DNA from 2 places in the Kineococcus aurantiacus genome. Region 1 is predicted to be linked to the other one. Evidence: riboswitches for the same ligand, from Rfam matches in the RefSeq annotation. Region 1 holds a riboswitch; the other holds the start of a gene.
The links. A riboswitch is a leader RNA that binds a small molecule or an ion and turns the genes downstream of it on or off. The one in region 1 is predicted to bind glycine.
Positions count from the first base shown of each region.

Region 2: it holds a riboswitch for glycine, as region 1 does, so the genes downstream of both, gcvT (glycine cleavage system aminomethyltransferase GcvT) here and gcvP (aminomethyl-transferring glycine dehydrogenase) in region 1, are expected to answer to the same signal.

Region 1 covers NZ_JACCBB010000001.1:449,176-456,314, forward strand. Annotated here, with positions in the region: gene gcvP (aminomethyl-transferring glycine dehydrogenase) at 1-2,511, opposite strand, end outside; glycine riboswitch at 2,584-2,678, opposite strand; gene BJ968_RS02180 (AAA family ATPase) at 2,728-3,489, shown strand; gene BJ968_RS02185 (SMI1/KNR4 family protein) at 3,633-4,322, shown strand; gene BJ968_RS02190 (MerR family transcriptional regulator) at 4,417-5,016, opposite strand; gene BJ968_RS02195 (bifunctional nuclease domain-containing protein) at 5,170-5,649, opposite strand; gene ftsR (transcriptional regulator FtsR) at 5,686-6,402, opposite strand; gene BJ968_RS02205 (FHA domain-containing protein) at 6,444-6,968, opposite strand; gene gcvH (glycine cleavage system protein GcvH) at 7,117-7,139, opposite strand, start outside.
Region 2 covers NZ_JACCBB010000001.1:2,998,108-3,005,246, reverse strand. Annotated here, with positions in the region: gene BJ968_RS14540 (L-serine ammonia-lyase) at 1-1,185, opposite strand, end outside; gene gcvT (glycine cleavage system aminomethyltransferase GcvT) at 1,189-2,280, opposite strand; glycine riboswitch at 2,322-2,410, opposite strand; glycine riboswitch at 2,412-2,503, opposite strand; gene BJ968_RS14530 (tautomerase family protein) at 2,571-2,960, opposite strand; gene BJ968_RS14525 (LacI family DNA-binding transcriptional regulator) at 2,987-4,027, opposite strand; gene BJ968_RS14520 (Gfo/Idh/MocA family protein) at 4,183-5,400, shown strand; gene BJ968_RS14515 (TIM barrel protein) at 5,413-6,411, shown strand; gene BJ968_RS14510 (sugar phosphate isomerase/epimerase family protein) at 6,439-7,139, shown strand, end outside.

The DNA of each region.
Region 1 (7,139 bases):
GTGGTCGATGAGCCGCTTGGCGACGTCGTCGACGCTCACGCCCGTGGCCTTGGTCATGGGCCGCAGGTCGAGGATGCACTCGTGGGCCACGAGCCCGCCCGGCCCGCGGTACAGGACGGGGAACGCCTCGGACAGCCGGGCGGCGACGTAGTTGGCGGACAGGACGGCCTGGACGGTCGCGGCGCGCAGCCCGTCGGGGCCCATGAGCCGCAGGTAGGCCCACGGGATCGGCAGGATCCCCGCCGAGCCGAACGGGGCGGCCGAGACCATGCCGACCCCTTCGCCATCGGGGGCGGTGGAGGGCAGGAACGGCGCGAGGTGGGAGCGGACCGCGACGGGCCCGACGCCGGGGCCGCCGCCGCCGTGGGGGATGCAGAACGTCTTGTGCAGGTTCAGGTGCGAGACGTCCGCCCCGAACTTGCCCGGCCGGGCCAGGCCGACGAGGGCGTTGAGGTTCGCGCCGTCGACGTAGACCTGCCCGCCGGCGTCGTGGACGAGCCCGCAGACCTCGCGGATCGACTCCTCGTAGACGCCGTGCGTGGAGGGGTAGGTGACCATGAGCGCGGCGAGGTCGTGGGCGTGCTCGGACACCTTGGCGCGCAGGTCGTCCAGGTCGACGTTGCCGGCCTCGTCGCAGGCCACGACGACGACCTTCAGCCCGGCCATGACGGCGCTGGCGGCGTTCGTGCCGTGCGCGGAGCTGGGGATGAGGCAGACCGAGCGCTCCCCGTGGCCCTGGGCCACGTGGTAGGCGCGGATGGCCAGCAGCCCGGCGAACTCCCCCTGCGAGCCGGCGTTGGGCTGCAGCGAGACCGCGTCGTAGCCGGTGACCTCGGCGAGCCAGCGCTCGAGGTCGGCCACGAGCTCGGCCGTGCCCGCGAGCTGGTCGGCGGGGGCGTAGGGGTGCAGGTCGGCGAACTCGGGCCAGGAGATGGGCTCGAGCTCGGTCGTGGCGTTGAGCTTCATGGTGCACGAGCCCAGCGGGATGGCCCCGCGGTCCAGGGCGTAGTCGGCGTCGGACAGCCGGCGCAGGTACCGCAGCATCGCCGTCTCGGAGCGGTGCTGCGAGAACACGGGGTGGGTCAGGAACTCCGACGTGCGGCGCAGCGCGGCGGGCAGCGCGGGCTCGGCGCTCACCTCGGCGGGGTCGAGGCCGAACCCGGCCAGGGCCGCCGCGACGTGGGCGTCGGTGGTCGTCTCGTCGACCGTGAGCCCGACGTGGTCGGCGTCGACGAACCGCAGGTTCACCCCGGCCGCCAGGGCTGCGTCGACGACGGCGCGCGCCCGGCCCGGGACGCGGGTCAGGACGGTGTCGAAGAACGCGTCGTGGACGACCTCGACGCCTCCCGCCCGCAGGGTCTGCGCGAGCGCGGCGGCGCGGCGGGCGACCTGGGCCCCGATGGCCCGCAACCCCTCGGGGCCGTGCCAGACGGCGTAGCAGCCGGCCATGACGGCCAGCAGCACCTGGGCGGTGCAGATGTTCGACGTGGCCTTGTCGCGGCGGATGTGCTGCTCGCGGGTCTGCAGCGCCAGGCGGTACGCCGGGTTGCCGTCGGCGTCGACGGAGACCCCGACGAGCCGTCCGGGCAGGGACCGCTCCAGCCCCTTGCGCACGGCCATGTACGCCGCGTGCGGGCCGCCGGCGCCCATGGGGACGCCGAAGCGCTGGCTGGAGCCCACGGCGACGTCGATCCCGAACTCCCCCGGCGCGACGAGCTGCGTCAGGGCGAGCAGGTCGGCGGCGGCCACGGCGACCGCCCCGCGGGCGTGGGCGTCGGCGACGACCCCGGCGAGGTCGCGGACCTTGCCCGAGGTCCCCGGGTACTGCACGAGCAGGCCGAAGACGGCGTCCAGACCGGCCAGCGGGTCGGGGGTGTCGAGGTCGACGAGGGCCAGTTCCAGCCCGAGCGGCAGCGCCCGGGTGCGCAGGACCGCGAGGGTCTGCGGCAGGACGTCGGCGTCGACGGCGAACACGGCACCGGCGGGGGCCTTGGAGGTGCGGCGCGCCAGCGTCATGGCCTCGGCGGCGGCGGTGCCCTCGTCGAGCAGGGAGGCGTTGGCGATCGCCAGCCCCGTCAGGTCGGTGACCGCGGTCTGGAAGTTCAGCAGGGCCTCCAGCCGCCCCTGGGAGATCTCGGGCTGGTACGGCGTGTACGCCGTGTACCAGGCCGGGTCCTCCAGGACGTTGCGGCGCACCACGGCCGGGGTGCGGGTGCCGACGTACCCCAGGCCGATCATCGAGGGGACCACGCGGTTCTTGGCGGCCAGCGCCCGCAGCGCGGCCGTCACCGACGTCTCGCCGAGCGCTTCGGGCAGGTCGAGCACACCGTCGCGGATCCCCGCGGGCACGGCCCGGTCGACGAGGTCGTCGAGGGAGTCCAGGCCCACGACGGACAGCATCCGGGCCACGGCGGTGGCGTCGGGGCCGATGTGGCGGGCGCTGAAGGGCAGGGCCGCCGGCTCGGGGGTGAACTCGGGCAGTTCGGTGGCGGGGACGGACGGCGAGGACATCGGCTCTCCGGAGGTCGTGGACTGGGTGGACCTCCCCGTCTGTCACCCACCCGCGGCGAGCTCCAGAGCGGCCAACCCCACGTGGTCCTTCTGCCTGAGAGGTTCCGGGGATGTTGCCCCTTCGGCGCCCCGGCCGGTGCGGTCGGGGTCTCTCCCACGCGGGGTGAACGGCCAGCCTCCACTCTAGGGGGTCCCCGCACCGCTAGGGTCTGCGCCGTGATCAGCCTCGCCGTCTGCAGCGCCAAGGGCGGGGTGGGCAAGACCTCCGTCGTCCTCGGGCTCGCCTCCGCGGCCCTCCACCGCGGCGCCAGCACGCTCGTCGTCGACCTCGACCCGCAGGCGGACGCCACCTCCGGCCTCGACGTGACGGCCCAGCGCGCGCACGACGTCGCCTCGGTGATGCAGGCCCCCAAGCGCAGGGTCGCCGAGGAGGCCGTCGCCCCCAGCGGCTGGGTGGACGACCACCCGGGTCTGCTGGACGTGCTGAGCGGGTCGGACGCCTCGGCGGGGCTGGACACCCCCAGCGCCGACGAGGAGGCCCTGAAGTCGTTGCGGCGGGCCCTGAAGAAGCTGGACGACCACGCGCTGGCGCTGCTGGACACCCCGCCGTCGCTCAACGGGCTGACCCGCTCGGCGTGGCGGGCCGCCGACGCCGTGCTCGTCGTCTCGGACGCGAGCAGGTTCTCGGTGGCGGCGGTGGACCGCACGGTGCGCGAGCTGCGGGCGCTGCGGCAGGGACCGCGCGTCGTGGGGATCCAGGTCAACCGCTTCAACCAGCGCTCCGGGGAGCAGCGGTTCCGGTACGAGGAGCTGCAGGGGTTGTTCGGCGACCTCGTCCTGGAACCCCTGCCGGACCGGGCGTCGGTGCCGCAGTCGCAGGGCGCGGGGGTCCCGCTGCACTCGCTGAGGACCCGCACGGCGCGTTCGCTCGCGGCGCAGTTCGACGCGGTCCTGGACCGGGTGCTGCCGCCGGCCTGAGGGAACCCGTTCGGGGTGCGGTACGTCCGAAGTGCGGGATGATCCGCCAGCGCGTACCGTCGTCGGACGGCGTGCGCCCGGGATCGTCCCCGCTGGTGCCGCCCCCGCTCTGCCCGCGAACGCTGCGGGTCCAAGGAGGTTCCGTGACGTCGTCCAACACCCCCCTCGACGCCGGCCGGCTGGACCCGGGCGCGGCGCGCGTGGTGCGCCCGGCCCGCACGGCCGGTCCCCTGCCCTCCCCCGTCCGCGTCCCGGCCGCCGACCCCGAGGCCGACCGCGTCACCGGCCTGGTCCAGCGGCTGCGCGCGCACTGGACGCGCTTGGGCGCCGACATCGCCACCCGCTTGCGGCCGGGGGTCGACGACGCCCGTCTCGACGCCCTGGAGCGGCAGGTGGGTCTGCTGCTGCCCCGGGGCGCGCGCGCCTGGTGGCGCGCGGTGGACGGCGTGGAACCGGTCCGGACCACCTACCGCGCCAGCGCACCGACCGTCGGCCCGGGGGGCTGGGTGCCCCTGACGCTGGAGGAGGCCGTGCGCCGGGCGACCGGTCAGGGACCGGGTCTGGCGGCGCCGCCGGCGCTGCTGCCGCTGTTCGCCCGCGACGAGGAGCTCATCGCGGTCCGGCTGGGCACGAGCCGCGCCGTCGTGGAGCAGCTGGTGCTGGCCGAGGACGGCGAGAGCTACCAGCACTCCTGGCGGGTGGGTCTGGACGAGCTGCTGAGCACCTGGGCCGATTCGCTGCTGGCGGCGGTCATCTGGCTGCCCGACGCGCACGACTGGGTCACCGACCCGTTCGCGATGCAGGCCCTGCCCCGCGCCGAGCTGCTCGACTAGGGCGCCGTCCGCGCGGCCCGTACCGGGCGGGCTCCTGCGGGAGCTCGTCCGGCGGTGCGGGCCGGGGCATTGCGGACGAGGGCGACCGGTCCGGTCAGCCCGCTTCGCGGGCGGCGCGGCGGCGGGAGAGCTCGTCGGCCAGGACCATGGCCCCTTCGCCCTCCTCGCGGGGGGCGGGGCGCTCGCTGGGCAGGGAGGCCAGCTCGCCCTCCACCTCGCGCCAGACGCGGCCGACGGCGATGCCGAAGACCCCCTGGCCGCCCTGGACGAGATCTATCACCTCGTCCGCCGAGGTGCACTCGTAGACGCTGGCGCCGTCGGACATGAGGGTGATCTGGGCCAGGTCGTCGACACCGCGCTCGCGCAGGTGCGTGACGGCGGTGCGGATCTGGTGCAGGGAGACCCCGGTGTCCAGCAGCCGCTTGACGACCTTGAGCACGAGGATGTCGCGGAAGCCGTAGAGGCGCTGCGTGCCCGAGCCGGAGGCCCCGCGCACGCTGGGCTCGACCAGACCGGTGCGGGCCCAGTAGTCCAGCTGCCGGTAGGTGATGCCGGCGGCCTTGCACGCGGTCTGCCCGCGGTACCCGACCTCGTCGTCGAGGTCCGGGAGGTCCTCGGTGAAGAGCACACCTTGAGCACGGGCGGGTCGGGTCGACTTCCGCGACGACCCCGCGACTGTGTCGCCACTGCTCACGCCGGCCTCCTCGTCATCGCCACCCGACGAGTGTTCGATCGGGAGCGTCCTGCACACTGACCGTAGAAGAGCACCCGCGGAGCGTCAACGAGGCGCGCGGCGCGCCGCGGCCCGTGACCCAGTTGTGACCCGGACGGTCGGCCGGTCATCCGGCTACTCCCGCCCCGAGCCCGACTCGAAGTCCTCGGGCGAGATGTGGTCGAGGAACTCGCGGAACTTCTCCACCTCGTCCTCGTCCTCGTCGGGCACCGGTACGCCGCCGGAGTCCAGGACCCCCTCGGCGCCGACGATGGGGCAGCCCACCCGCAGCGCCAGCGCGATCGCGTCCGACGTGCGGGAGCTGACCGTCAGCCCGCCGTCGAAGGCGAGCTCGGCGTAGTAGACGTTGTCCTTGACCGCGACGATCCGGACCTCCTCCAGACGCCGGCCGACGGCCTCGATGACGTCCTTGAGCAGGTCGTGGGTCAGCGGCCGCGGGGGCACGACGCCCTGCTGGGCGAAGGCGATGGCGCTGGCCTCGGGGGCGCCGATCCAGATCGGCAGGTACCGGTCGCCGTCCCGTTCGCGCAGCAGCACGATCGGGTTGTTGGAAGGCATCTCGACCCTGACGCCGATGACATCGAGCGCACGCACCTGCCCACCGTACCCCCGAACGCCGCCGACGGCGGATCAGCGGGTCGTGCGCCCCAGCGCGCCGGCGACGAGGGCGGTGTGCAGCCGCAGGCAGGCCGCGGCGATCTCGCGCACCACCTGCTCGGCCCGCGCCGCCTGCTCCGAGGACGCCGAGCGCTGGCCCGAGCGCTGCAGCGGTGCGGCGACCTGCTCGGCCAGGGCGACCTCGCGGTCGGCGGCCGTGCGGAAGATGCGCAGGTGGCGGGCCTCGATGCCGTGCGCGGACAGGTCGGCCGCGGCCCGCAGGACCTCCAGCGCCTCCCCGTCGTACCAGGGCCCGCCCGGGGCCGGGGACAGCACGCCGAAGCCCTCCAGGGCGTCCAGCAGCTCGGCGTCGACCCCGGACTCGCGCAGCAGCTCGCTGCGGGTCAGCCGCAGACCGGCGGCGTGCCCGTCGAACCGGTCCGCGCCGGGCACGCCCTGCACGACCAGGGCCGGCGGGACGCGGGGGGCGGCCTCGACCGGGTCGGGCAGCTCCAGGCCGCGGTCCAGCGCCTCGAGGTTCTCCCGGATGACCTTCAGCGGCAGGTAGTGGTCGCGCTGGGCCGACAGCACGTACCGCAGCCGGTCGACGTCGTCGGAGGAGAACTTGCGGTACCCCGCGGCCGTCCGGCCGGGCTCGACCAGACCCTGCTCCTCCAGGAAGCGGATCTTGGAGATCGTGATGTCGGGGAACTCCGGGATGAGGATCGCCATGACCTCACCGATCGTCATGCGCGGCGCGCTGGGGTCCAGCGCGCGGGCACCGGCGGCGCTCACGGGCGGCCCTGGGCGCGGGGGCTGGGGTGGAACTCCAGCCGGTACTTGCCGATCTGGACCTCGTCGCCCGCGCCGAGCAGCACGTCGTCGATGCGCTCGCGGTTGACGTAGGTGCCGTTGAGGCTGCCCACGTCCCGCACCCGGAACCCCGGACCGGTCGCCGGGTCGGGGGCGCGCAGGAACTCGGCGTGCTTGCGCGAGACCGTGACGTCGTCGAGGAAGATGTCGCTGGTCTGGTGCCGGCCGGCCGAGGTCCGCTCGGCGTCCAGCAGGAACCGGGACCCGGCGTTGGGGCCCCGGCGCACGACCAGCAGCGCCGACCCCGCCGGCAGCGCCTCGATGGCCTCGGTGTCCTCGACGGTCAGGCCGCGGTCGGCGGCCTCGTGGACCTCCGGCACGGCCAGCCCCGTGAAGGACATCGTGGAGTCGACGGGACGTTCGGGAGCGGGACGGTCCGGGGTCGTCCCCGTCTCCGGCCGGTCGTTCGGCCCACCGGTCGGATCGGAACCCGGCGAAGACATCGACACCCACCTCTCGCTGGCAGAGCACGTGATGACGGTCTGCCGACCGGTCGTCACGTTCGGAACTTCGGGAGCCACCCTAGCCGGGCCGACCCCGCAGGTCAGCCCGCGTGTCGCCACGCGGGTGACCGGAGGCCCGGCGAGGGCCTCAGCCCACGTGGGCGGTGTAGG
Region 2 (7,139 bases), 2.5 Mb from region 1:
GATCTGCACCAGGCCCCCGACGGGGTCGCACGTCAGCCCCAGGTGGTGCTCGACGGCGATCTCGGCGGCGTTCTCCACCTGCTCGGGCGTGCCGCCGAGGACCTCGGCCAGGCCCGCGGCGGCCATGGCGCTGGCCGAGCCCACCTCGCCCTGGCACCCCACCTCCGCCCCGGAGATGGACCCGGTCTCCTTCAGGACGATCCCGACGCCGCCGGCGGCCAGCAGGAACCGCACCGTCCCGGCGTCGTCGGCCCCGGGCACGAAGCGGCGGTAGAAGTGGAGGACCGCGGGGACGATGCCCGCGGCGCCGTTGGTGGGTGCGGTGACCACGCGCCCGCCGGCGGCGTTCTCCTCGTTGACGGCCAGGGCGAACAGGCTCACCCAGTCCATGGCGTGCAGGACGTCGGACCCCGACGAGCCCTCCTCGGCCCGCAGCTGGGCGTGCAGCCGCGGGGCGCGGCGCCGCACGCCCAGCCCGCCGGGCAGCACGCCGTCGGTGACGAGGCCGTGGTCGACGCAGGCGCGCATGGCGTCGAAGATCCGCAGCAGCCCGGCGTCGACCTCCGCGGCCGGGCGCAGGCTCTCCTCGTTGCGCCGCACCAGGTCCGCGACGCCCAGCCCCGTGGTGCGGCAGCGGTCGAGGAGTTCGGCCCCGGTGCGGAAACCCCACGGCAGGTCCTCCCCCGCGCCCGCCACGGGCTCGGAGGCGTCCAGCGGGTGGTCCTTCACGAACCCCCCGCCGACGGAGTACGACGTCCGTTCGGCGAGGACGTCCCCCGCCGCGTCGCGGGCCGTGAAGACCATGCCGTTGGGGTGCGCGGGCAGCGGGGTGCCGCCGAGGAGGCGCACGTCGGCGTCGAGGTCGAAGCCCACGGCGTGCCGGCGCAGGACGTCCAGCCGCCCGGTGCGGCGGACCTCCTCGAGGTGCCCCCCGACGGCGTCGGGGTCCAGGAGCTCGGGCCGTTCCCCGAGCAGGCCCAGGACGACGGCCCGGTCGGTGCCGTGGCCGCGGCCGGTCGCCCCGAGGGAGCCGTGCAGGTCGACCGCGATCGAGTGGACCCGCGGCAGGAGGCCGTCGCGGTCGAGGCCCTCGGCGAAGGCGAGCGCGGCGCGCATGGGGCCGACGGTGTGCGAGCTGGAGGGGCCGACGCCGATGGAGAACATGTCGAACACGGACAGCGCCACGGCTCAGCGCTCCCGCCGGTAGAAGGGCAGCACGACGACCTCGACGGGCAGCTCGGTGCCCCGCACGTCGACGGCCAGGGCGGTCCCGGGCGCGGCGAGGCCGCGCTCGACGTGGGCCATCGCGACGGGGAAGCCCAGCGTGGGCGACAGGGCGCCGCTGGTCACGACGCCGACGGCCGAGCCGTCGTGGACGACGGAGTACCCCGCGCGCGCCGCCCGGCGCCCGGTGCCGCGCAGGCCCACGAGGACCCGGGCGGGTTCGCGGGTGGACAGCTCCCGCAGGGCTTCCAGGCCCACGCCGCTGTCCTTGTCGAGCTTCACGACGCGACCCAGGCCGGCCGCGTAGGGCGTGACGTCCCGGCTGAGCTCGTGCCCGTACAGCGGCATCCCGGCCTCCAGCCGCAGGGTGTCGCGGCAGGCCAGGCCGGCGGGGACGCCGCCGTGCTCGCGGGTGGCGGCCAGCAGCGCGTCCCAGACCGCGGTGGCGGCGGCCACGGGGGCGAAGACCTCGAAGCCGTCCTCGCCCGTGTAGCCGGTGCGGGCGACGAGGACCTCGCTGCCGGCCAGGGTGGTGGGCAGGCAGCGGTAGTAGCCGAGCCCGCTCAGGTCGGCGTCGGTGAGCGGGTCGACGACCGCGAGCGCGGCCGGGCCCTGGACGGCCACGAGGGCCCAGTCGGCGGTCTCGTCGGCGACGACCGCGTCGAAGGGGGCGCAGCGGGTGGTGAGCTCGCGGGCGACGACGCCGGAGTTGGCGGCGTTGGCGACGACGAGGAACTCCTGCTCGCCGAGCCGGTAGGTCACGACGTCGTCGAGGATGCCGCCGTCGGCGTCGACGACCATGCCGTAGGCCGCGCGGCCCAGGGGCATGGTGGAGGGCTTGCCGACGAGGGCGTGGTCGAGGGCCTGGGCGGCCCGGGGGCCGCTGACGCGCAGCTCGCCCATGTGCGAGAGGTCGAAGATCCCGGCGGTGGTGCGCACGGCCTGGTGCTCGGCGAGGTCGGAGGCGTAGCGCAGGGGCATGGACCACCCGGCGAAGTCGGTCATCGACGCGCCGAGGGCGGCGTGGGCGGCCGCGAGCGGGCTGGCGGTGGTCACGGGGGCTCCTCTCGGCACGGCCGCACGTCGCGGCCGGGCGGTACCCCCTCTGTCGCGGGACCTGAGAGCTTCGCCCTGGGCAGGGCTTTCCCCGTCGGTGAGGACCGTGGGGTCCTGCTTTCCAGAGCGGCCTGCCCGCGGCGGTGCGTGGACCTGAGAGGTTCCGGGGTGGTTGCTCCTACGGTGCCCACCGGGGGCGGTGGGGCTCTCCCGCCGGGGCGAAGCGGCCGTGTGTCCAGTTGTGGGCCTCAGCCTGGCACACGGCCGGTCCCGGCAGCCAGGGTGCGCGCTCAGAGCTCGCCGGTGAGGAACTGCGCGCGGCCGTGCCCGAAGGACCAGTCGGCGTCGGAGTTCTCGACGAGGCAGACGACGAGGTCGCCGGGGTCGACGCCGGCGCGCTCCCGCAGGTGGTGGGCCAGGAGGCGGTGGAGAGCCTCCTTCTGCTCGCGCGGGCGCGGGCGGCTGGTCACCTGCAGGACGACGACGCCGTCGGTGCGCTCGATGCCGAGGCCGGTGTCGTGGACGACCAGCTCACCGCGCGGGTGCTGGTGGACGACCTGGTAGCGGTCGCCGGGCGGGACCTCGAACGCCTCGAGGACGGCCGCGTGGGCGGCGTCGAGCAGGGCGGTCAGCTCGGCGGGGGTGCGGCCGGCGACGAGGTCGAAGCGGAGCAGGGGCACGGGAACCTCCAGGACCATTTGTCCTGTCATTCTGACACATCTGTTCGCGGGTGGACAGGCCCGGTCGTCCCGCGCACGACGAGCCGGGGTTCGAGGACGACGTCGCGCGCCTCCTCCGACCCCTCCCCCTCCAGCCGGTCGACCGCCAGCCGCACCGCGCAGCGCGCCTGCCCGGCCGGGTCCTGGCTGACGGTCGTCAGCCGCACGTGCCCCAGCTGGGCCAGCGGGCTGTCGTCGTACCCGCTCAGCGACACCCGCCCCGGCACGGCGATCCCCTCGCGGTTGAGGACGTCCAGGAAGCCCAGGGCGACGCGGTCGCTGACGGCGACGACGGCCGACCCCGACCACCCCTGCGCCAGGACCCGCCGGGCCGCGTCGACGCCGGCCTCCTCGTCGAACCCGGCGTCGACGGTGCGCACGCCCAGGCCGAGGGCGGCGGCCGCGGCCTCCACCCCGGCGCGGCGGTCGGCGGCGATGTCCCCCGCACCCCCGCCGACGTGCAGCAGCTCGCGGTGCCCCAGCGCGGCCAGGTGCTCCACGACCAGCCGCACGCCCGTCTCGTCACAGGCGCGCACGACGTCGGGACCGCGCCCGGCGCCGTCCCGGGGCCGGGGCCGGCGGCCCAGCACCACGACGGGCGCGCGGGCGTCGAGGGCGACCAGCTCGTCCGCGCCGGACTCCGGCCCCAGCAGCAGCAGCGACTCGCAGCGCGAGTCCAGCAGCGCCTCCTGGGCCGCCCCCTCGCCGCGGGTGCGGGTCGTCGGGGCGAGCACCACCTCGTAGCCGGCCTCCTCGGCGGCCGCCTGCAGCTCCTCGACGAGCTCGGCGTGGAAGGCGTTGCGGACGTTGGCGACGACGCCGAGCAGCCGGGTGCGGCGCAGCGCCAGGGAGCTCGCGGCGCGGTCGGCGCGGTAGCCGAGCTCCTCGGCGGCCCGCACCACGCGCGCGGCGGTCTCGGCGCTGGGACCCGGCGCCCCGCGCAGGGCCAGGGAGACCATGCCCTTCGACACGCCGGCCAGGGCGGCGACGTCCTTGATCGTGGGACGGCGGACGGGTCCCTGCGGCACGGGGCCTCCTCGGGCGCTTGACACGGACTGCTTTCGAACCGATTCTACTGAGCGTCGTTCAAACCGGTTTGAAGACCGTGGCGGCGCACCGACGACGGTGCGCCCCGACGCCCCGTCCTCACCCCGTCCCGTCCCCGTCCCGGAAGGCCACGACGATGCCCGTCCCCCGCACCCAGCCCCTCGGCGTCGCCGTCATCGGCGCCGGCATGGCCGGCCGCGCCCACCTCGCCGGCTACCGCGCCGCGACCACCCTGACCGGCGGCGCGTACGGCGAGGGCCTGCCCCCCGTCCGACTCGTCGCCGTCGCCGACGCGCACGCCCCCTTCGCGCAGGCCGCCGCGGCCCGGTACGGCTACGAGCGCGCCGAGACGAACTGGCAGGCGGTCGCCGAGGCCGACGACGTCGACGCCGTCAGCGTGGTCGTCGCCAACCACCTGCACCGCGAGATCGTCGAGGGGCTGCTGGCCGCCGGCAAGCACGTGCTGTGCGAGAAACCGCTGGCCCCCTCCGTCGCCGACGCCGAGGCCATGGTCGCCGCCGCCGCGGCCCACCCCGGTCAGGTCGCCGCCGTGGGTTTCACGTTCCGCCGCTCCCCCGCGATCAACGCGCTGCGCGAGCAGGTGCTGAACGGTCACCTCGGGCAGGTCCGCCACTTCAACGGGCACTACTGGTGCGACTACGCCGCCAACCCGGACGCCCCCATCAGCTGGCGCTACCAGGGCGGCCTGGGCTCGGGCGCCCTGGCCGACATCGGCAGCCACCTCGTCGACCTCGGCGAGTTCTTCTGCGGCCCCCTGGAGTCGGTCCGAGGCACCGTGTTCTCCCAGGTGACCGGGCGTCGCCCCAAACCCCTCGGCGTGGTCGTCGGGCACGCGATGGCCGAGGTCGGGACCGAGTTCGAGGACGTCGGGAACGAGGACCTCGCCACGTTCACCGCGACGTTCGCGAACGGCGCCACCGGGACCTTCTCCGTCTCCAGGGTCGCCCACGGGCTCCCGAACGGTCTGGGGTTCGAGGTCTTCACCGAGAACGGCGCGGGAGCCTTCGACCTCAACCGCACCGGGGAGTTCACCATCGCCGACTCCACCGCGCCGGGCGTCGTCAACGGGTACCGCCAGGTCCTCGTCGGGCCCGAGCACCCCTACGTCGCCGGCGGTCTGCCCATGGACTTCCCCAGCGTCGGGCACGGCCAGAGCGACTTCTTCACGTTCCAGTGCCGGGCGTTCCTCAACGAGGTCGCCGGCGGCGTCGGCACCCCCATCGGCGAGCTGCCCGTCGTGCCGCCGCTGGCGCACGGCCTGCACAACCTGCGGGTGCTGGAGGCGGTCACCCGGGCCGCCGACGGCCAGGGCGAGATCGTCCCGGTGGACTGAGGGGAGTCGACCGTGAAGCTCGGCGTCTACAACGCGATCCTGCACGACCGTCCCCTGCCCGAGGCGCTCGAGGTCGTCGCCGGCCTGGGCCTGACCGGCATCGAACTGAACTCCGGCGGGTTCCTGCCCCCGGTGCACGTCCCGGCCTTCGACGACGTCCTCGTCAGCGACACCGCCCGCGACGACTTCCTCGGCCTCTTCGAGGGCACCGGCGTCGAGATCGCCGGCCTGAACTGCAACGGCAACCCGCTGCACCCGAACCCCGTCATCGGCGACGCGCACGCCGAGGACGTCCGCCGCTCGATCCGGCTGGCGAACCGCCTCGGCCAGCACCGCGTCGTCACGATGTCGGGGCTGCCCGGGGCCGAACCGGGCGCGCGGGTCCCGACGTGGGTCGTCAACGCGTGGAACTCCCGCGACCTGGACGTCCTCGAGCACCAGTGGAGCGTCGCGGTCCCGTTCTGGCGGGAGGTCGACGCCCTCGCCCGCGACCTCGACGTCAAGGTGGCGCTCGAGCTGCACCCGCAGAACATCGCCTTCAACCCCGCCGGCCTGCGCGAACTCGTCGAACGCACCGGCGCGACGAACATCGGCGTCGAGCTCGACGCCTCGCACCTGTTCTGGCAGCAGATGGACCCCGTCGCCGTCGTCCGCGACCTCGGCCCCCTGGTGTTCCACGCCGCCGCCAAGGACGTGCGCATCAACCCGGCCGCCGCCGTCCACGGCGTGCTGGACAACCGGTTCCGCCGCCTGGACCCCTCGGAGGACCGCACCAACCTCGGCGGCGACGAGTGGGTCAACGAGTGGCCGGAGGACTCCGCGTGGGACTTCGTCGCGCTCGGCAAGGGCCACGACACCGCGTTCTGGGCCGAGTTCCTGCGGGCCCTGCACGAGGTCGACCCCGACATGGTCTGCAACATCGAGCACGAGGACGTCGAGCTCGGTCGCGTCGAGGGCCTCCGGGTCGCCGCGGAGGTCCTGCTGGAGGCCGCGCGGGTCGCCGGCGTCTGACCCCGCACCGCCCGTCATGCTGGGGGCATGACCGTCGACGAGGACACCCCGGCCGGCACCACGGTGGACCTGGCGCGCGCTGACGCCGTCCACGCCTGGTCCCTGGACCGCACGCTCGGGCGGTTCCGCGCCGGCACCACCGCGGAACCGTCCGGGCTGCCCCTCCTGGACCTGCCCGCCGCGCTGCACGCGCGCGGCTACCGCACCGTCCAGGTGTGCCACTTCCACCTGCCGCACCGCGACGCCGGGTACCTGGGCGAGCTGCGCGCCGCGCTGGCGGAGGCGCACGTCGACCTCGACGCCCTGCTCGTCGACGACGGCGACCTCACCTCCCCCACCGACGCCCCCGCGCAGGAGGCGTGGGTGTCCGGGTGGCTGGAGGCGGCGGAGACCCTGGGCGCCCGCCGGGTCCGCGTCATCGCCGGCAAGACCCGCACCGGCACCGCCCAGCGGGACGCCTCCGCCGCGCTGGGCCGCCTCGCGACCCGCACCGGCGTCCGCGTCGTCACCGAGAACTGGCTCGACGTGACCCGGGACGCCGACGACGTCGAAGCGGTCCTGGAACCCCTCGACGGCGCCGTCGGGCTGCTGGTCGACCTGGGGAACTGGACCGGCCCCGGCAAGCACGCCGAGCTGGCGCGCATCACCCGGTACGCCGAGACGTGCCACGCCAAGGCCCACTGGGACGGGCCCGTCCTCGACGAGGACGACTACCGCCGCAGCGTCTC